DNA from 2 places in the Frateuria sp. GZRR35 genome. Region 2 is predicted to be linked to the other one. Evidence: riboswitches for the same ligand, from Rfam matches in the RefSeq annotation. Region 2 holds a riboswitch; the other holds the start of a gene.
The links. A riboswitch is a leader RNA that binds a small molecule or an ion and turns the genes downstream of it on or off. The one in region 2 is predicted to bind thiamine pyrophosphate.
Positions count from the first base shown of each region.

Region 1: linked by a shared signal. The riboswitch ahead of ACFWZ3_RS03335 (TonB-dependent siderophore receptor) and the one ahead of thiC (phosphomethylpyrimidine synthase ThiC) in region 2 are both predicted to bind thiamine pyrophosphate.

Region 1 is NZ_JBHZGL010000002.1:166,285-176,889, reverse strand. It holds gene pnuC (nicotinamide riboside transporter PnuC) at 1-86, opposite strand, end outside; gene ACFWZ3_RS03335 (TonB-dependent siderophore receptor) at 86-2,248, opposite strand; TPP riboswitch at 2,312-2,409, opposite strand; gene ACFWZ3_RS03330 (phosphotransferase enzyme family protein) at 2,546-3,679, opposite strand; gene ACFWZ3_RS03325 (AEC family transporter) at 3,814-4,713, shown strand; gene ACFWZ3_RS03320 (RNA-binding S4 domain-containing protein) at 4,753-5,157, shown strand; gene ACFWZ3_RS03315 (Lrp/AsnC family transcriptional regulator) at 5,162-5,635, opposite strand; gene ACFWZ3_RS03310 (trans-sulfuration enzyme family protein) at 5,731-6,924, shown strand; gene mutS (DNA mismatch repair protein MutS) at 6,971-9,556, opposite strand; gene ACFWZ3_RS03300 (CinA family protein) at 9,816-10,322, shown strand; gene recA (recombinase RecA) at 10,450-10,605, shown strand, end outside.
Region 2 is NZ_JBHZGL010000001.1:355,335-365,939, reverse strand. It holds gene ACFWZ3_RS01545 (alpha/beta hydrolase-fold protein) at 1-1,221, shown strand, start outside; gene ACFWZ3_RS01540 (glutathione S-transferase family protein) at 1,227-1,895, shown strand; gene ACFWZ3_RS01535 (hypothetical protein) at 2,102-2,434, shown strand; gene ACFWZ3_RS01530 (hypothetical protein) at 2,691-2,909, opposite strand; TPP riboswitch at 3,051-3,157, shown strand; gene thiC (phosphomethylpyrimidine synthase ThiC) at 3,223-4,977, shown strand; gene ACFWZ3_RS01520 (FAD-dependent oxidoreductase) at 4,961-5,956, shown strand; gene thiS (sulfur carrier protein ThiS) at 5,953-6,147, shown strand; gene ACFWZ3_RS01510 (thiazole synthase) at 6,149-6,919, shown strand; gene ACFWZ3_RS01505 (thiamine phosphate synthase) at 6,916-7,524, shown strand; gene ACFWZ3_RS01500 (ThiF family adenylyltransferase) at 7,521-8,504, shown strand; gene thiD (bifunctional hydroxymethylpyrimidine kinase/phosphomethylpyrimidine kinase) at 8,501-9,322, shown strand; gene ACFWZ3_RS01490 (MFS transporter) at 9,388-10,605, shown strand, end outside.

The sequences.
Region 1 (10,605 bases), on a different contig from region 2:
ACCGGCCAGCACCACGGGCGCCGCCGCGCGGTGAGCCAGACGGCCCACGCGCTAAGCACCGCACCGAAGAGTTCGATGGCATCCATCAGAACGCGTAGCTTACGGACAGCCGGGCCAGCCGCGGTGCGCCCGGGAACAGGTAGCTGTCGCCGAAGGCGCTGCCGGTGTCGCGCCAGTAGAAGCGGTTGAACAGGTTGTCGATCGACAACCGTGCGGTGAGCGCATGGCCGCCCAGCGTGGTGGCGTAGCGCACGCCAGCGTCGAACACGTTGTAGGCGGGAACGCGCACGCGGCCATCCGGCGTGGCGGCGTTTGGCGAGGCGTAGCGCCAGCCGCCGAGCAGGCTCAGCTGCGGAGCGAACGGCAGGCGGTAGTCGGCGTACACGGCCGCACGCAGGCGCGGCACGTTGACGACCTGGTGGCCTTCGTACGCGGGCGTGCCGGTGTCCTGCGCACGGGCGTGGATGAAGCTCGCACTGGCGGTGAGATCGAGGTTCTCGCTGACGTGGCCGTGCGCACCCAGTTCCAGCCCGGTGTGCACCTGTTCGCCCCGCTGCACGAAGGTGAAGCCGTAGTCTGAATCGTCCGGCTGCGCGAACTGGTAGGGCTGGCGGATGCGGTACAGGGCGGCGCTGAGATCGAGTGCGCTGCCGACGGCGTATTTCATGCCGGCTTCGAGCTGGCGCGACAACCGCGGCGCGAGCATCTGGCTATCGTTGCTGGTCCAGTACGGTGCTTCCTTGCCCAGCGACAGGCCTTCGCTGTAGCTGAGGTAGCTGGTGAGCGCCTCGTCCGGTTGCCACAGCACGGCCGCCTGCGGCAGCGCCTTGCTGAGGCGTGTGTCGCGTTCGGGCGCACCGTCGCCGTCGTAGGCGCGTTCGTGCAGGCGCACGAAGCGGCCGCCGGCGATCACTTGCCACTGCTCGCCCAGGTGCAGCCGGTCCAGCGCGAACAGCGAGCGCTGCCAGCTGGTGAGCCGGCGCACCGATGGCCCGGGCTGGTTGGGCGAGGGCGCGAAGTAGGGCGGGTCCACATCGGCGATGTTGGCGGTGGCGACGTAGTCGTAGACGTCGGTGCGCTGGTCGTTGAGGCGGCGGAACGCGCTTGCGCCCAGCGTGAGCTGGTGGCTGACGGCGCCGGTGTCCAGGTGCCCTTCCAGCGACGCGCGCGCTTCGTCGTCGATGCGCGTGTCGTCGGGGCTGCGGTAGTCGTAGACGTCGTAGTCGCCGTTGGGCGCGAAGTAGTTGCCCGGCGCGCCGGTGGCGCAGGCGGGCGAGTAGAAGCAGCCGTAGGCGAACGCCACGTTGTCGTCGATCACGCTGCGGCTGTGCCCGGCGGCCAGGCGCAGGCGCCAGTCGGCGTTGAACGCGTAGTTGAAGCGCGCGCTGGTGTTGGCCGCGTGGATGCTCACCGGCTGCTGCCACGGTTCGAAGCCGAGCAGACGGGTGGGGTCGGCATGCTCGGGCAGCGTGTCGCCGCCGAGCAACTGGTAGCCGGAAACCGAGCGCTGCGCGCTGGCCTGGTAGTCGCTGTCCAGCTCCAGCGTGGCGTCGGGGGTGATGCGCCAGTCGGCGGCCACGGCGTAGAAATTGCGGCGCCCGTCGGCGTGGTGCACGTAGGCATGGGTGTCTTCCCAGGCCAGATTGGCGCGCAGGCCGAAAGTCGGCGAGAGCCAGCCGCCGATATCCAGTGCGCCGTAGCGGGAGCCGTGCGAATCGGTGCCCAGCGTCACCTCGCGCACGTCGGCGGGGCGCTTGCTGACGAAGTTGACCACGCCGCCCGGCTCCATCACGCCGGCCTGCAACCCGGCCAGGCCCTTGAGCACTTCGACCCGCTGCTTGTCCTCCAGCGCGACCGGCTGCTCGCCGGCGATGGTGAGGTTGTTGATGCGCAGCCCGGTGGCCAGGTCCAGCGGATAGCCGCGGATGGCGATGTCCTGGTAGTAGCCGACGGGCGCGTAGTTGTCGCCCAGCGCGGCGTCCTCGCGCGCCAGTTCGCTCAGCGTGCGGATCTGGCGGTCGTCGATCTGCTTGCGCGTGACCAGTGTGACCGCCGCCGGGGTGTCGTGCAGCGAGGCGTTGCCGTAGGCGTCGATGGCGGTGCCGTGGCGGTCATCGTGGGTTTGGCCCTCCACGCGCACGGGCGCCAGTTCCTTCGCCTGGGTGGCGTCGGGCAGGTCGGCGGCATGCGCAGCCGGGGCCAGTGCGGCGAGGAGGGCAAGCAGCAGGGGAGTGCGGGGCAGGGTCATCGTCGGCTCGTCGGATAAGGGACACGAACGAAGCGACGGTCAGGCGCACGCCCGGACGGACGCACGACTGCTTATCAAGCTCCCTACGCCGGTACAAGCCGGATCAGGTTCCAAGGGACTCTCTCAGCCCGGCGTTTTGCCGGGCACCCCCGCTTCAAGACGGGTATTGAAGCATGGAATGGACGTCCAATCCAAACTGCTCGCCTGAGCGCAGGCCGCAGTCGAGGGGGCGCACGCTTGCGCAGCGCCTTGACGCCGCTCGCTGCACGAGCGCTGCTCAGCGCGAACGGTCCGGGGTCAGGCAAGCGCGTGGATGGCGTCGAGCAGTGCGCGTCCCGGCGCCGTCGTGAACCACGCCGCGTGCCCGCGCAGGAACGTGTGGTAGGCCACGTCGGCGTTTGCCGGCGAGCGGGTGACCGCGGTGAAGTACTCCACCTCCGACAGCGCGAAATCCACGTGCACCAGCGGCAGCAGGTCGGCCAGCAGATGGACGTCCGCGGCGGACAACGGGCGTTGCTCGCGGTAGCCGGCAATCAACGCGCGCGCGGTGTCCGGGTGCCCTCCATCGCCGCGATCGATCTCCAGCCAGGCGATCGCGTTGCGCTCGATCGCGGTGGCCAGGTCGAACAACGCAAAGGTCCGGGCGGCCAGCCCGAAGTCGAGCACGGCGGTGATGGAGGCTTCTTCGCCGTTGGCGCTCCAGCACAGGTTGGAGACGTGCCAGTCGCCGTGCGTCCACAGTGATGGTTGCGCGGCGAGCCGGGCCTGCACGCCCCCGTGGAACGGCGCCAGCGTCTGGCCAATTTCGGCGCGCCAGTCGCGTTGGCACAGGTAGGCCGCGAGCCCTGGCCGGTCCGGCAGTTGCGCTTCGATGGCAGCGAGCGGGTCGGCAGCTTCCACGACCTCGCTGCGCGCGACCAGCAGGTGCGTGTTGCGCTGTCTGGCCGCATAGCCTTCCGCAGCGTCATGCAGGCGGGCAAGCATGGCGCCGGCTGCATGCGCGTGGGCGAGATCGGGCAACGGCGTCCAGGAGGCCGTCTCGCGGTACAGGTCGGTGCCGGCGGCGAGCGCATGCACCTCGTACGTCCACGCGCCCTGCGCGATGGCCGTTTGGCCCGTCGCATCGGCCAGCACCGGCGGCACCGGTATGCCGGCCACGCGCAGCCAGGCCATGAAGGCGTGCTCCTCGGCGAGCGTGTCGGGCGTGCGCAGGCTGCGGTGATGGCGCTTGACGAACACGGTCCCGACGGCGGTGTCGACCAGCGCGGCGGCCGACAGCGGGCGCGGGCTGTGCCATCCGATGGCGCCGATCGAGGCGATCGCCGGATAGCGGGCCAGCAGCGTCGTCACTTCCGCGCGGGCGAGCGGTGGCCAGTCGGGATGGACGTCGTCCTCGGCCAGGCCGTGGACGCGATGGTCGGTGTCGTTCATGCGGCCATTATCGCGTCGCAGTGCATGGATTGACGCACCGCGCCCGCGCCGGCATGGAGACAGCTACGGAGTTTGCAGCCACGGCATCACGTCGCTTCCGGCATGCTATGCGCCCTTTCGTTTCGGACGGCTTGATGAGCGCCTTGCTGTTGCTGTTCACCTGCCTGGTGCTGGGTGCGCTGGTGGCGCGTCTGGCGCGTCCGCCGGCGGGGCTTGCGGCGGGGCTCAACTGGTGGGTGATCAACGTCGCGCTGCCGGCGCTGGTGCTGGAGCTGATCCCGAAGTTGCGCTTCGATCCGCAACTGTGGTTTCCGATCGTTGCGATGTGGCTCACCTTCGGCGGCGCGTGGCTGCTGTTCGGGCTGCTGGGGCCTCGGCTGGGCTGGTCGCGCGGGCGCATCGGCGCACTGATTCTGGTCTGTGGCCTGGGCAACACCTCGTTCATGGGCTATCCGCTCATGCAGGCGCTGTATGGCCAGCCCGGCCTGACGCTGGCAGTGGTGGCCGACCAGCTCGGCGCGTTTCCCGTGCTCGCCTCGGCTGGCATCGTGGTGGCCTGCCTGTACGCCGGGCGCGCGCCGGAGCCGGTGATGATCGCGCGGCGCATCGCCACGTTTCCGGCCTTCGTGGCGCTGCTGGTGGGGATCGCCGCGGGTGTGCTCGGCGGCTGGCCACCGGTCGTCGAGGGCGTGTTCGCGCCGCTTGGTGCCACGCTGACGCCACTGGCGCTGTTCTCGGTGGGGCTGCAGTTCCGCTTTCACCCGGGTGAGCGCCAGCTGGTGGCGGCGGGGTTCGGCCTGGGCTGGAAACTGTTGCTGGCACCGCTGGCGTGCTGGGTGCTCGGCATCGCCAGCGGCGTCGGCGGGCTGGTGTTGAGCGTCGGCGTGCTGCAAGCGGCCATGGCGCCCATGGTGTCGGCGACCATCCTGGCCGACGAGTACGGGCTGGACCCGCCGCTGGCCAACACCATCCTCGGCGCGGGCATCGTGCTGTCGCTGCTCACCGTGCCGCTCGGCAGCGCGTTGCTCGGCTGAGTGGGCCCACCGGATGGACGGCTGCGGGATAATCGACCGATGAGCGAGACGCAGGACAACCTGGCTGCCGTACGTGCCGACGTGTGGCTGTGGGCTGCGCGCTTCTTCAAGACGCGCAGCCTCGCCAAGCAGGCGATCGATGGCGGCAAGGTCGATCTCAACGGAGGTGGCTGCAAGCCGTCGAAGGCGGTGCATGTGGGCGACCGCTTGCAGATCGGACGCGGCGAGGAGCGCCTGGAGGTCGTGGTGCTGGCGCTGTCCGAACAGCGCGGACCGGCTCCGGTGGCGCAGGCGCTCTACCGGGAAACCGAGGAGAGCCTGGCCGCGCGCGAGGCGGCACGGGCACAGCGCAAGCTGGGGGCGGCCGGTCTGCTGCGGCCGCCGACGCGGCCGGACAAGCGCTCGCGACGGCAAATCCAGCAGTTCAAGGATCACCAGGGCTGAAGGATCACTCCACGGCCGCGCGGTAGACCGGCAGGTCCACGTTGCGCTTGAAGCTGAAGATCAGGCTTGTCTCGATGTGTGCCACTTCGGTGCGCGTGGTGAACGCATCCAGCGCGAAGTCGCGCAGATGATCGCTGTCGCGCACCGCCACGTGCAGCAGGTAATCGTTGGCGCCGGCCACGTGATAGAAGGCCAGCACCTCGCGCAGCGTCGACAGGTAGCCGCCGAAGGCGTCCAGGTCGGCGCGGGCGTGGCGGGCCAGTCGCACGCTGATCATCGCCTGCAGGCCGATGCCCAGCGCCGCCGGTGCGACTTCGGCGTGGTAACCGCAGATCGCGCCCTGCTCGCGCAACCGGCGGACGCGTTCCAGCGCGGTGGAGGGCGCCACGCCCACCCGCTCGGCGAGCAACTTGTTGGGCAGCCGGGCGTTCTTCCGCAGTTCGCGCAGGATGGCGAAGTCGATTCGGTCAAGTTGCACGAAAGCCCCCTCAGGCTGAACAGAATTCGGTGAGCTGGTTGCGAGCACCTTGCCCATTCTAGCCTTGGTCCCATTCACCGAACGGGAGCATCGCCATGGCCGACAAGCAGCACATCGAAACGCTCGGCGTCCACGCCGGTCGCGAGGACTTCGCCGACCTGGGCGTGCACGCGCCCCCGCTCGATCTTTCCACGACCTATCCGGTGCGCGACCTGGCCGAAGGCACCGCCAGCTTCGATGCGCTGGTCGGCGGCGCGGCGCAGGCGGCCAACCCGATCTACGCGCGCCTGCACAACCCGACGGTCGCGCGCTTCGAGCAGGCATTGGCGCGACTGGAAGGCACCACCGACGCGGTCGCCTTTGCCTCGGGCATGGCAGCGATGTCGGCCTGCCTGCTGGCGGCCGGCCAGCGCGGCAAGCACGTGCTGGCGGTGCGCCCGTTGTATGGCACCTCCGACCATCTGCTGGCCTCCGGGCTGCTGGGCATCGCCACCCGCTGGGTGCGACCGCAAGACGTGGGAGCGGCGATCAACCCCGACACGGCGCTGGTGATCATCGAGACGCCGGCCAACCCCACGCTGGACCTGGTCGACATCGCCGCCGTGGTGCGCGCGGCGGGCAGCGTACCGGTGCTGGTCGACTCCACCTTCGCCACCCCGGTGTTGCAGCAACCGGCCTCGCTCGGCGCGACACTGGTGCTGCACAGCGCCACCAAGTTCCTCGGCGGCCACGGCGACGTGATCGCCGGCGTGGTGGCCTGCGATGCCGACTGGGCGGCCGCGCTGCGCCAGGTGCGGGCGGCGACCGGCGGGCTGTTGCATCCGCTGGGCGCTTACCTGTTGCACCGCGGCCTGCCGACGCTGAGCCTGCGCGTGCACAAGGCACAGGCCAACGCCCAGGTGATCGCCGACAGGCTGGCCGCGCATCCCTCGGTGGCGCGGGTGTGCTACCCGGGGCTGGGCACGGTGGCCAACGCGCATCTGGCCCGCACCCAGATGCGCGGCCCCGGCAGCCTGCTGGCCTTCGAGCTGCATGGCGGGCATGCCGCGGCGGCCGCGGTCATGGCGTCGGTGCGCCTTGCCACGCCGGCAGTGAGCCTGGGCTCGGTCGACACCTTGATCCAGCATCCGGCCGGGCTCACCCACCGCGTCGTCGATGCCGCCACCCAGGCCGATTGCGGCATCACCCCGGGCCTGCTGCGGTTGTCCGTGGGCATCGAGCACGCGGACGATCTTTGGGCGGATCTGGCCCAGGCGCTCGATGCGGTGCGCGAGTCGGAGGCGGCCTGAGGCGCTGATGCGATCAGGTTCGCTATGGGTGCGACCGTAGCGCGTGTTATCCGATCGCCTTGAGCCGGTAGAGCGCCTCCAGCGCTTCGCGGGGCGTCATCGCATCGGGGTCCATGACTTGTAGCGCTTCCTCCACCGCCGAAGATTGCGCGGCGAACAACCCCAACTGCGGCGAAGGTGCGGGCGCCGGGCCGGCCGGTGCGTGCCCGTGCATGCCGCGCTCCAGTTCAGCCAGCGTGCGGCGCGCATCGGCGATCACCGCTTTGGGCAGGCCGGCCAGCGCCGCCACCTGCAAGCCGAAACTGCGGTTGGCGGGGCCTTCCTTGACGGCGTGCATGAAGATCAGTTGCTCGCCCCGCTCCTTGTGGTGATGTTCGACCGCGTCCAGGTGGACGTTGGCGATGCCCTCGTATTCGCCGGCCAGCTCGGTCAGCTCGAAGTAGTGCGTGGCGAACAACGTGAATGCGCGACTGGCAGTGGCCAGGTGCACCGCGGCGGCACGAGCGAGGGCCAGGCCGTCGTAGGTGCTGGTGCCACGACCGACTTCGTCCATCAGCACCAGACTGTGCTCGGTGGCGTTGTGCAGGATGTTGGCCGTCTCGCTCATCTCCACCATGAAGGTGGACTGCCCGCGCGAGAGATCGTCGCCTGCGCCGATGCGGGTGAAGATGCGGTCGACCGGGCCGATGCACGCGCGCGATGCGGGTACGTAACTGCCGATGTGCGCGAGCAGCACGATCAGCGCGTTCTGGCGCATGTAGGTGCTCTTGCCGCCCATGTTCGGGCCGGTGATCACCAGCATGCGGCGGGTGTCGGTGAGGTCCAGGTCGTTGGGTTCGAAGGGTTCCTCGCGCACCTTCTCCACCACCGGATGACGGCCGCGCTCGATGCAGATGCCCGGCGCGTCGGTGAGGTCCGGTTGGCGCCAGTCCAGCGTTTCGGCGCGCTCGGCCAGGCAGGCCAGCACGTCCAGCTCGGCGATGGCGGACGCGGCGTCCTTGAGCGGCGCGAGACGCTCGATCAGCGTGGCGAGCAGGTTCTCGTACAGCGCGCGCTCGCGCATCAGCGAGCGCTCGCGCGCCGAGAGCACCTTGTCCTCGAAGGCCTTGAGCTCTTCGGTGATGTAGCGCTCGGCGTTCTTGGTGGTCTGCCGGCGGGTGTAGTGCGTCGGCGCCCTGTCGGCCTGCGCGCGGGTGATCTCGATGTAGTAGCCGTGCACGCGGTTGTAGCCGACCTTGAGCGTGCTGATGCCGCTGGCGGCCTTCTCGCGTTCCTCCAGCTCGACCAGGAACTGGTCGGCGTTGGTGGACAGGCGGCGCAGTTCGTCCAGTTCCGCGTCGTAGCCTTCGGCAATGACGCCGCCGTCGCGCTGCAACACCGGCGGTTGCGCGACGACCGCGCGCTGCAGGAGCGCGGCCGTCTCGGCGTGGTCGCCGATACGCGCGACCAGTGTGTGCAGCAGCGGGCTGTCCAGTGCGGCAAGTTGCTCGCGCAACACCGGCGCGGCCGCGAGGCCATCGCGCAGCGTCGAAAGGTCGCGCGGGCGCGCCGAGCACAGCGCCACGCGGGCCAGGATGCGCTCCAGGTCGCCGATGCCGCGCAGCTTCTCGCGCAGCGGCTCGTAGGCGCGCGCCTCGATCAGCGTGGCGATCGCCTGGTGGCGCAGGCGCAACGTGTCGCGCGAGCGCAGCGGGCGGTTGAGCCATCGGCGCAGCAGGCGTGCGCCCATCGGCGTCACCGTCTCGTCCAGCACGCCGAGCAGGGTGTGTTCGATGCGGCCGCTCGGGTGCGTGTCCAGTTCCAGATTGCGTCGCGTGGCTGCATCCAGCGCGATGGTCTCGCCGGCGTTCTCCACCGCCATGCCGGTGAGGTGCGGCAGTGCGTTCTTCTGGGTCTCCTCGACGTAACCCAGCAGGCAGCCGGCGGCGGCGATGGCCAGCGGCAGGCCGTCGACGCCGAAGCCGGACAGGTCGCGCGTGCCGAAGAAGCGGTTGAGTTCGCGTCGCGCGGCATCGAGGTCGAAATGCCACGGCGGGCGCTTGCGCAGGCCGGGCAGGGCGGTGACCAGCTTCGGCCAGCCGCCATCCTCGCCGACCAGCGTCTCGGCCGGCTGCAGGCGCGCGAGCTCGGCGGCAAGCGCCTCGGCGTGGGGCACTTCGCTGAGCAGGAAGCGGCCGGAGCTCAGGTCCACCCAGGCCAGCCCGAAGGCGCCCTGCGCGCCGGCGTGGATCGACAGCAGCAAGTTGTCGCGACGCTCTTCCAGCAGCGCCGCGTCGGTCACCGTACCGGGCGTGACGATGCGTACCACCTTGCGTTCGACCGGGCCCTTGGAGGTGGCCGGGTCGCCGATCTGCTCGCAGATCGCCACCGACTCGCCGAGCTTCACCAGCCGCGCAAGGTAATTCTCCGCCGCGTGGTAGGGCACGCCGGCCATCGGAATCGGCGCGCCCGCCGACTGCCCGCGCTGGGTCAGCGTGATGTCGAGCAGCCGCGCCGCTTTGCGGGCGTCGTCGTAGAACAGCTCGTAGAAGTCGCCCATGCGGAAGAACAGCAGCACGTCCGGGTGCTCGGCCTTGTGGGCCAGGTACTGGCGCATGAAGGGAGTGTGCGAGGCGGAATCGTTGAGGTTCATGCAGGAAATCAGGCGGGCGGTCGCCGGCGGCGGTAATCACGCGGGAGGCACCGGAGTGTACACGGCGTGAGCCGTCGCCCGGCCCCGTCGATGGGAGGCAATGGCCCGCATTCCTGTAAGAGCGCACCTGTGCGCGACCTGGATGCATGGCGGTCGCGCACAGGGTGCGCTCCTACAGCAGGCCACGGCAGCGACTTGTCTTGCCGTGGCGTCCCACAAGCGGGTAGAACGGCCCCTTGTCCCCGACGGATCGCCCGCTGTGCCCCTGCCCGCCCCTACCGACGCGGAACTCTCCGCACTGGCCGCCGAAGTCGCCATCGATCTTCAGCAGCGCAGGCTGATGCTCGTCACCGCTGAATCCTGCACCGGCGGCTGGATCGCCAAGACGCTCACCGACCAGCCGGGCAGCTCCGCCTGGTTCGACGCAGGCGTCGTGGTGTACAGCTACGAGGCCAAGGAGGCGTTGCTGGGCGTCAATCCGCGCACGCTCGAACACACCGGCGCGGTCAGCGAGGAGACCGTGCTGGAGATGGTTTCCGGCGCGATGGCGCGTTACGGCGCTGGCGTCGCCGTGGCGGTCACCGGCATTGCCGGGCCGTCGGGCGGCACGCCGGAAAAGCCCGTCGGCACGGTCTGGATCGGCTGGAAACGACGCGGCGGCTACGCCCACGCGCAGCTGTTCCATTTCGATGGCGACCGTGAGGCGATCCGCCGGCAAAGCGTGGCCGCCGCGCTCAACGGCGTGCGGAAAGCGCTGACGGAATGAGGCGCCCTGCGCCGGCGGCGGGGCTTGACGGCTGTGGGATAATCAAGGCCTTAGCAGATCGCAGCCTGTGAGATTCGAACCGGGCAAGATCGCTTCCATTCCTCGCCACACCACCGGGATTCCCACGATGGACGACAACAAGCGCAAAGCGCTGGCCTCCGCACTTGGCCAGATCGAAAAGCAGTTCGGCAAGGGGGCCGTGATGCGCCTGGGCGACCGCACCAACGAGGCCATCGACACGGTCTCCACCGGTTCGCTCGGGCTGGACATCGCGCTGGGCATC
Region 2 (10,605 bases):
TGGGAGGGCCAGGACTTCAAGCATTCGCCCGGCAATCTCTACGGCAAGCCGGTGAAGGTGCACTACGACCCCGCCGCGCCCACGCCGGTGACACTGGTGGCCGACCAGGTGATCGCGCCGATCCCGTTTCCGAAGGACACGCCCTACGTCAAGCGCTTCCGCATCAAGAGCAAGCTGTTGAGCGCCTGGTGGGGCCAGCCGATCTACCTCGGCGCCACCGTGTTGCTGCCGAAGGACTACGACAAGCACCCGGATGTGCGCTACCCGGTGATCTACGAGCAGGGCCACTTCTCCACCCGCGCACCCGGCGGCTTCGACCATCCGAAGTCGCATTTCCGCGACTACTGGCTGGCCGACGGCACGCCGCGCTACATCATGGTGAGCCTGCAGCATCCCTCGCCCTACTACGACGACTCCTACGCGGTGAATTCGGCCAACGAAGGCCCGTACGACGACGCGATCCACCAGGAACTGCTGCCGGAAATCCAGCAGCGCTTCCGCCTCATCGACCAGCCTTGGGCGCGCATCCTCGAAGGCGGCTCGACCGGCGGCTGGATCGCCATGGCACAGATGATCTTCCACCCGGACTACTACGGCGGCACCTTCGCCTCCTGCCCGGACGCGCTGGACTTCCGCCACCACCAGGTGGTGAACATCTACGAGGACGCCAACGCCTACTGGCTCGACAAGGGCTGGGTGAAGGTCGAGCGCGTGGACACGCGCCAGCCCGACGGCAACGTCGAGGCCATGATGAAGGACGAGAACGGGTACGAGCTGGCGGTGGGCGACCACAGCCGCTCCGGCGGCCAGTGGGACATCTGGGAAGCGGCGTTCGGCCCGGTCGGCGCGGACGGCTATCCGCAGCGCCTGTGGGACAAGCGCACCGGCGTGATCGACCACGACGTCGCGCAGTACTGGAAGCGGCACTTCGACCTGCGCTACCTGCTGGAAACCCATTGGGCCACGCTGGGGCCGAAGGTGACCGACAAGATCCACATCTACGTGGGCGATGCGGACACCTACAACCTCAACATGGGCGTGCGCGCGATGGACGCGTTCCTCAAGAGTGCGCGCGACCCGTCCTTCCGCGGCAGCGTGACCTACCAGCCGATGGCGCCGCACTGCTGGGGGCCGCGCGGCAAGGAACTGATCGAGACGGTGACGCGCTACATCGATGGCCATGCGCCGGCCGGCGCCGATCGCACGAGCTGGCGTTACTGAAGCCGATGATCACCGTCCACCACCTCGACAACTCGCGCTCCCAGCGCATCCTCTGGCTGCTCGAAGAACTGGGCCTGGACTATCGTGTCGAGCAGTACAAGCGCGACCCGAAGACGATGCTCGCGCCGCCCGCGCTGCGCGCGATCCACCCGCTGGGCAAGGCGCCGGTGCTCACCGATGGCGACCTCGTGCTGGCCGAATCCGGCGCGATCATCGAGTACCTGGGCGACACCTACGGCGCCGGCACCCTGATGCCGCCACCCGGCACCGAGGCGCGTCGGCGCTGCAGCTACTGGCTGCACTACGCGGAGGGCTCGGCGATGCCGCCGCTGCTGCTCAAGCTGGTGTTCTCGCGCGTTGCCAAGGCACCGGCGCCGTTCTTCGTGCGGCCGGTGGCGCGCGCCATCGCGACGAAGGTGCAACGGACCTTCGTCAATCCGCAGATCGCGCTCCACCTGGACTACATGGAGGGCGAACTGGGCAAGCACGCCTGGTTCGGCGGCGAGGACTTCAGCGTTGCCGACATCGCGATGAGCTTTCCGCTGGAAGCGGCCAGCGCGCGCGGTGGTCTCGACGCCGGTCGGCCTCGACTGTGGGCCTGGCTGGAGCGCATCCACGCGCGACCGGCCTACCGGCGCGCACTCGAACGCGGTGGCGCGTACCGGCTCGGCTAACGCCCACCTGAACCACGGCGCCTGGCGCGGCGCTATGCAAAGGCGCCCGCCGCCCCTTGTAGGAGCCCGCTTGCGGGCGATGCTCTTGGGCAGTTCCGAAGAACATCGCCCGCAAGCGCCCCCTGCACCCCGGTGGCGGCCACGTTTTCGACGCCCCTCTCACGCCACGGCAGTCAGGCTGGGGCCTCGACGCACAGGAGGCTCCAATGAACCGAACCCGCGATCTTGAGCAGCGCTTCGACGGCGCCAGCGAACGCGTGCGCGACCGCGTCCGCCAGTACGCCTACGGCACCGCCGACACGGCCAACGGCCTGATCGAACGTGGCCGCCGCCTGACCACGCGCCTGGGGCGCCGCAGTTCGGGTTACGGCAAGCAGATCTCGCACATGGCCGAAGACCTGGCCGACGAGGCGAGCTACCAGTATCGCCGCGTGCGCCGCCACGCCAGCCGCCACCCGGTGGCGACCGTCGCCGTGGTCGCCGGCACCATCGGCGCGTTCTTCCTGCTGCGCAAGCTCCTGCGCAGCGACGAGGACTGAGTCGGGACGAGGACTGATACCGGCTGGGGCGACGACGAACGCCGATCGCCCCATCGGGCGTCATTCCCGCGAAAGCGGGAATCCACGGGCTGTGGTGATCCAAGCCAGAATGGATTCCCGCTTTCGCGGGAATGACGTCCGGAGGGCGGTGCAGGTTGGTGACGCCCGAAAACGTGGCGAGTCGTTCCCTTGTCGGGACCCGACGCCAGCTGGGCCCCTTCAACCAAGCCCTTGAAACAGAGCCAAGCCTGCGGCGCTAGGTCGCGATGCCGCCGCGCATGCGCGGTTCCGGCAACGTGGGCGAGTGCGGATCGATCGGCGGCAACTCCGGTTGCTGCGGCCCCGGATTGACCGGATCGCGCGGCCGCTCCGGCGGCGGATCCTGCTGCGGATGTTCCGGCGGCCCGGGCGGGCCGCCCATCGCGATTCCTGCCTGGGGATGGCTGGCGACCGCCGCTTCGGCGGCACTGGGCATGGAGCGGATCATGGAAACCTGCGCGTGGCTGGAGTGGCCCCGAGTATCGGCAACGCTGCGTGCGCGGCACGCGAAAAGCCGGTTCCGCGCGCGCCTCACGGCGGGTCGATGGACAACGACAGTCAGGCGCCGTTAGCCTAGCGCCGTTCCGAGGGGTGTCCTGCGCAGGCAGGGCTGAGATGGCGGCAGCCGGACCCTTTGAACCTGATCCGGGTCATGCCGGCGAAGGGACGGGAATCACAACCAACGCGCTCGCGCGCAGCCCACGCTTGTCGTCGCCCCGGATCTCCCCGTCACCGAAGGAGGAGATCCCATGCCATCCAGCACGCCACACGCGGCCACACCGGCCGACGTCACCACCGGGCCCATCCGCGGCTCGCACAAGGTCTACCGTTCCCCACCCGCGCAGCCGCAGCTGCGCGTACCGTTCCGGCGCGTGACGCTGTCCGATCCGGCCGAGCCGCCGCTGGACCTGTACGACACCTCCGGCCCCTACACCGACCCGCACGCGCACATCGACCTGGCCGCCGGACTGCCGGCGGTGCGCGAGGCGTGGCTGGCGTCGCGCGGGCTGGACGAGGAAGCGGCCATCGCTGCCCCGCGCGACACCCTCGCGCCCTGCCCCGCGCCGCATCGCGTGCGCCGCGGCCGTGCGGACCGCGCGGTCACGCAACTGGAACATGCCCGCGCCGGGAAGATCACCGAGGAGATGGCCTACGCCGCCTGGCGCGAAAACCTCGGCCGTGAGGTGCCGGCCACGGGTGACGCATCCGGCCGGATCACGCCCGAATGCGTGCGCGAGGAGATCGCCCGCGGCCGCGCCATCCTGCCGGCCAACCTCAACCACCCGGAGCTGGAGCCGATGGTGATCGGTCGCCGCTTCCTGGTGAAGGTCAACGCGAACATCGGCAATTCCGCCGTGGGTTCGGGCGCGGCCGAGGAAGTGGAGAAACTGGTGTGGGCGATCCGCTGGGGCGCCGACACGGTGATGGACCTTTCCACCGGCCGCGACATCCACGCGATCCGCTCCTGGATCCTGCGCAACGCGCCGGTGCCGGTGGGCACCGTGCCGATCTACCAGGCGCTGGAGAAAGTCGACGGCGATCCGCTCAAGCTCAGCTGGGAGGTGTTCCGCGACACCCTGATCGAGCAGGCGCAGCAGGGCGTGGACTACTTCACCATCCACGCCGGCGTGCGCCTGGCGCACGTGCCGCTGACCGCGCGCCGCGTCACCGGCATCGTCAGCCGCGGCGGCTCGATCATGGCGCGCTGGTGCCTGGCCCATCACCGCGAGAATTTCCTGTACGAGCGCTTCGCCGAGATCTGCGCGATCTGCCGTACCTACGATGTCTCGCTGTCGCTCGGCGACGGTCTGCGCCCCGGCTCGATCGCCGACGCCAACGACGCGGCGCAGTTCGCCGAGCTGGACACGCTGGGCGAGCTGACCCGCATCGCCTGGTCGCACGGTTGCCAGGTGATGGTCGAGGGGCCGGGCCACGTGCCGATGGACCGCATCGCCGAGAACATGGAGCGGCAACTGGCCGCCTGCAGCGAGGCGCCGTTCTACACGCTCGGGCCGCTCACCACCGACATCTCGCCCGGCTACGACCACATCACCTCCGCGATCGGCGCGGCGATGATCGGCTGGCTGGGCACCGCGATGCTCTGCTACGTCACGCCGAAGGAGCACCTGGGGCTGCCCGACCGCGACGACGTCAAGGCCGGGGTGATCGCCTACCGCATCGCCGCGCACGCGGCGGACCTGGCCAAGGGCCACCCGGCCGCGCGGCGGCGCGACGACGCCCTGTCGCGTGCGCGCTTTGCCTTCCGCTGGGAAGACCAGTTCGCGCTGGCGCTGGACCCGGACACCGCGCGCGCCTACCACGACCGCACGCTGCCGAAGGAGGCGCACAAGCTGGCCCACTTCTGCTCGATGTGCGGGCCGAAGTTCTGTTCGATGAAGATCTCGCAGGACCTGCGCGACGATGCCCGGGCGCTCGAAGGCATGGCGCAGAAGTCACGCGAGTTCACCGCCGGCGGAGGTGCGCTGTATGTCCGGCAGCCGTGAACATGCCAGCGTGGCGGTGATCGGCGCGGGTGTGGCCGGGCTCACCGCGGCGCTGGCGCTGGCCGAACGCGGCGTAGGGGTGCGCGTGTACGAGCGTGCCGCGGCACTGGGGGAAGGCGCCTGCTCCTGGCAGGCCGGCGGCATGCTGGCGCCCTGGTGCGAGCGCGACGGCGCCGGGACGGAGCTCACCGCGCGCGGCGAGGAGGCGCTCGCCTGGTGGCCACGCCACCATCCCGGCACGGTGCAGCGCGGCACCCTGGTGGTGGCGCACGCGCGCGACCGCGGCGAGCTGGAACGGCTGGCCCGACGCAGCGGCGCCGGCCAGTGGCTCGATGGCGAGGGCATCGCGGCGCTGGAGCCTGCGCTCGGCGGCCGCTTCGGGCACGGACTGTGGTTCGCGCGCGAGGCGCACCTGGACCCGCGCGAGGCCCTGCGCTCGCTCGTCGCCGCGCTGGATACGCACGGCGTCCCGATCCAGTTCGGCGCCGACGTGCAAGCCGAGGACCTGGTCGCCAACGCGGTGATCGACTGCCGCGGCCTCGCCGCGCGCGATGCCTTGCCCGGGCTGCGCGGCGTGCGCGGCGAGACGCTGCTGCTGCACACCGCCGAGGTCGCGTTCCGGCGGCCGGTGCGGTTGCTGCATCCGCGCCACCCGCTCTACCTGGTGCCGCGCGCGGACGGCCGGCTGCTGCTCGGCGCGACCGTGCTGGAAAGCGACCACGCCGGGCCGGTCACCGCCCGTGCCACGATGGAACTGCTCAACGCGGCCTGGTCGCTGCACCCGGCGCTGGCCGAGGCGGCGATCGTGGAACTGGGCGTGGGCGTGCGTCCGGCGCTGCCGGATCACCTGCCGTGCCTGCGCACGCAGGGCCGCATCACGCGCTTCAACGGCCTCTACCGGCACGGCTTCCTGCTGGCGCCCTGGTACGCGCAGACGCTGGCCCGGCAGCTGTTCCCCGCGCAGGAGGCCTGCGCATGAACCTCACCGTCAATGGCGAGGCGCATGCGCCGGCGCCTGACCTGGCCGCGCTGATCGAGCAACTGGGGCTGGCTGGCACGCCCGTCGCCACCGCGCTCAACGGCCGCTTCGTTCCCGCCACGGCACGCGCGACGACGCCGCTCGCCGAGGGCGATCGCGTCGAAGTGCTCGCACCCATGCAAGGAGGCTGACATGGACCTGTTAGAACTCTACGGCCGCCCGTTCCACTCGCGGCTCCTGCTGGGCACCGCGAACTATCCCTCGCCGGAGCGGCTGGCCGCCGCGGTGCGTGCGGCGCGGGCGCAGATCCTCACCGTATCGCTGCGCCGCACCGCGGCCGGCGGCGAGGCGTTCTGGCAGCAGGTACGCGCGCTCGGCACGCAGGTGCTGCCCAACACTGCCGGCTGCCACGGCGTGCGCGAGGCGGTGACCACCGCACAGATGGCGCGCGAGCTGTTCGGCACGCGGTGGATCAAGCTCGAAGTGATCGCCGACGACGACACGCTGTGTCCCGACGTGGTCGGTCTGGTGGAAGCCGCGCGCCTGCTCGTGGCCGAAGGCTTCGAGGTGTTCCCCTACACCACCGACGACCTCGGTGTGGCCGCGCGGTTGCTTCAGGCCGGTTGCCGCGTGCTGATGCCCTGGGCCGCACCGATCGGCAGCGCCCGCGGCCTGTCGCACACGCCCGGCCTGCGTGCGTTGCGCGCGCGCTTTCCGGACGTACCGCTGATCGTCGACGCCGGCCTCGGCCTGCCCTCGCACGCGGCGGCGGCCATGGAGCTGGGTTACGACGCGGTGCTGCTCAACACGGCGGTGGCGCAGGCCGGCGATCCGGAAGCGATGGCCTGCGCGTTCGCGCAGGCGGTGGCGGCCGGACGCACGGCTTACCTCGCCGATCCGGTCGCACCGCGCGACATGGCCGTGCCTTCCACGCCGGTGTTCGGCCAGGCGGTGCTGGCATGAGCCGGCTGCCGCGGTTCTATCCGGTGGTGGACAGCGCCGTGCTGGTGCGCGCGCTGATCGGCGCCGGTGCGCGGCTCATCCAGTTGCGCATCAAACAGGCCGACGACGCCCGGCTGCGGCGGGAGATCGCCGACGCGCTCGCTGCCTGCCGGCGACACGGTGCGCTACTGGTGGTCAACGATCATTGGGAACGGGCGATTGAACACGGCGCCGACTTCGTGCACCTGGGCCAGCAGGACCTCGATGAGACCGACCTTCCCGCGCTGCGCCGCCACGGCCTGCGCCTGGGCCTGAGCACGCACGATCACCACGAGCTGGCGCGCGCGCTGGCCGTACGGCCGGACTACGTCGCGCTCGGACCGATCTGGCCGACCGCGCTCAAGGCGATGCCGTGGGCGCCGCAAGGCGTGGCGCGGATCGGCGAATGGAAGCGCGCCGTCGGCGCGCTGCCGCTGGTGGCGATCGGCGGCATCACGCTCGAACGCGCGCCCGCCTGCCTCGCCGCCGGCGCGGACGTCGTGGCGATGGTCGGCGACGTGGTCCGCCACGCCGATCCACCCGGCCGCGCGCAGGCCTGGCTCGACGCACTCGGGAGCCCGGCATGAACGCGCGCTACCGCACCCAGATGCGCCTGCCGCAGGTCGGCGAGCAGGGCCAGGCGCGGCTGGCCGGCGCGCACGTGCTGGTGGTCGGCGCCGGCGGACTCGGGTGCGCGCTGTTGCCCTGGCTGGTGGGCGCCGGCGTGGGCCGCGTCACGGTGATGGACCCGGACACGGTGGAGCTGCACAACCTGCATCGCCAGCCGCTCTATCGCATGAGCGACCTCGGTCGGCCGAAGGCCCGCGCGGCCTGCCTGGCGCTGGGCGAGCTCAACCCCGAAACGCGCCTGCGCGCGCGCCTCGAAGCACTCACGCCGGCCAACGCGGGGGAACGGGTGGCCGCCGCCGACGTGGTACTCGACGCGGCCGATACCGTCGCCGTCACCTACACCCTGAGCGACGCCTGCCTGCGCCTCGGCCGGCCGCTGGTGAGCGCCTCGGCGCTGGGCCTGGGCGGCTACGTGGGCGTGTTCTGCGGCGGCGCGCCGAGCTATCGCGCGGTATTTCCGCAGCTGCCCACGCACGGCGGCGACTGCGACAGCGCCGGCGTGCTGGGGCCGGTGGTCGCGCTGCTGGGCGCCTTGCAGGCGCAGTTCGCGCTGGCCTTGCTGCTCGACCTTTCGCCTTCGCCGTCGGGCCGGTTGTTCAGCTGGGATGCGCGGCGCCTGCGCTTTGGCGGGTGTGGCTTCGAGGGCGCGGCCGAGCCCTCGCGGGCGGTGCCGTTCATTGCGGTTTCCCAGGTGCTCGACACCGATCTGGTGCTCGACCTGCGCGGCAGCGAAGTGCCCGTCTCTGCACTGCCGCAAGCCTTGCGCCTGACGATGGACGAGCTCCCCGCCCGCGTGCCGACGTTGCCGCACGGACGGCGCATCGTGCTCGGTTGCCGCACTGGCCTGCGTGCGGCGCGCGCGGCGGCGCTGCTGTCGCACCATGGTCACGACACGCTGGCATTGCTCGCCTTCGGCGAACCGGGCTGGCCCGCGTGAGCGCAAACGTACTGGCCATCGGCGGCACCGACCCGAGCGGCGCAGCCGGCCTGTGCGCCGACCTCAAGACCTTCGCCGCGCTGGGTGTCTATGGCATGGCCGTGGTCACCGCCGTCATCGCGCAGAACGGCCAGGCCGTGCACCGCGTGCAGCCGGTCGCGCCGGCGCTGGTCGCCTCCCAGCTCGATGCCGTGTTCGAGGACGCGCGCGTGGACGCGGTGAAGATCGGCATGCTCGCCACCGCGCCGATCGCACGCGCGGTCGCGGCACGCCTGCGGCATCACCGCGCGCCGCGCGTCGTGCTCGACCCGGTGCTTGCCGCCAGCGTGGGCACGCCGCTGCTCGCGGACGACGCCCTCGCCGTACTGCGCGATGAGTTGCTACCGCTGGCCAGCGTGCTCACGCCCAACCTCGCCGAGGCCGCCACGTTGCTCGGCGAGGCGCCCGCCATCGACCTGGACACGATGCGCGCCAGCGCTGCCCGGCTGCACGCGCACGGGCCGGCATGGGTGCTGCTCAAGGGCGGTCATCTTCCCGGTCCGCGCAGTCCCGACGTGTTGTCTGGCATCGATGGCCTGCATGTGTTCGATGCACCGCGGCTCACCGTGCGCGGTGACCGCGGCACCGGCTGCACGTTGGCCTCCGCCATCGCCGCGCTGCTTCCCACGCATCCGGTGCCCGCGGCGGTGGGGGCGGCCAGGCGCTACCTGAGGCAGGCGCTTGGCGCCAGTGGGGAGCTGTCGGCGGGACAAACCCGCGGACCGTTGCAGCACGCCGTGCAGTGGGCGCCACGGGCGGTTGGCAGTGAAGCGGGCTGAGACGGTACGGGCCAACACCACGCGCCACGGGTAAGCTTGGCCGTCACCCGCCCGACCGCCCCTGCATGCCCCCCAAGAGCATCACCTTTCACCATCCGATCGCCTTCTGGGCCGGCTGCCTGTGCGTGATTGCCGGCGTGCTGGCGCACCTGCCGATGCTGGCGATGGCCGCGCCGATGCACTACCGCCTCGCCGGCATGCCGATGGACAACCTGATGCTCACCGGCATGGCACTGGTGCCGCTGGGTGTGCTGCTGTCGGGCTACGGCCTGATGCCGCGGCTGGCGCAGATGCGCCGCACGCTGCACGCCGACGCCAGCCCGCTGCCCTTCCACGTGGCCGACCACGTGCCGCTCAACCGCGAGCACTGGAAACTGGTGGGCGTACTGACGCTGGCGCTTGCGGTGGACGTGATGAAGCCGGCGACGATCGGCTTCGTGATGCCGGGCCTCTCGGCCGAGTACGGCATCAGCGGGGCCACCGGCGGCCTGCTGGCGTTGTCGGCGCTGATCGGCACCACGGTCGGCTCGGTCGTCTGGGGACGCCTCGGCGACCTGTTCGGCCGGCGCGCCACGATCCTGCTTTCGGCGCTGATGTTCATGGGCACCTCGATCTGCGGCGCGATGCCTTCGTTCGGCTGGAACCTGGTGATGTGTTTCATGATGGGCGCCGCTGCGGGCGGCATGCTGCCGATCACCTTCACGCTGATGGCCGAAACCATTCCCACCGCGCACCGCGGCTGGTTGCTGGTGGCGCTCGGCGGCGTGGGCACCTCGGCCGGTTACCTGCTGGCGTCGGGCGCGGCGACGCTGTTCGAGCCCGCCTACAGCTGGCGTGCGTTGTGGCTGCTCAACCTGCCCACCGGCGCGCTGATCGTGCTGCTCAACCGCTACATCCCCGAGTCACCGCGTTTCCTCGCGCTGGCCGGACTGGAGGCGCAGGCGCGCGACGTGTTGCTGAAGTTCTCCGGCAACCAGCCGCCGGTGCGCGAGGTCGCTCCGCCGCCGGCGGGGATCCAAGTGCACGGGGCCGAGCGGGTCGGCATGCGCCAGCTGCTGCGCGGGCGTCATGCGGCCATCACCTGGGGGCTGATGGTCTGCGCGGTGGCCTGGGGGTTGGCCAATTTCGGCTTCCTGCTGTGGCTGCCGGCGAACCTGGTGAAGCTCGGCATCGATGCGCAGGCGAGTGCCGCGTTGCTGGCGCGCTCGGCGGTGCTCGCATTGCCGGGGATCGCCGTCGTGGTTGCCTGCTACCAGCGCTGGAGCAGCATCCGCACGCTGGTG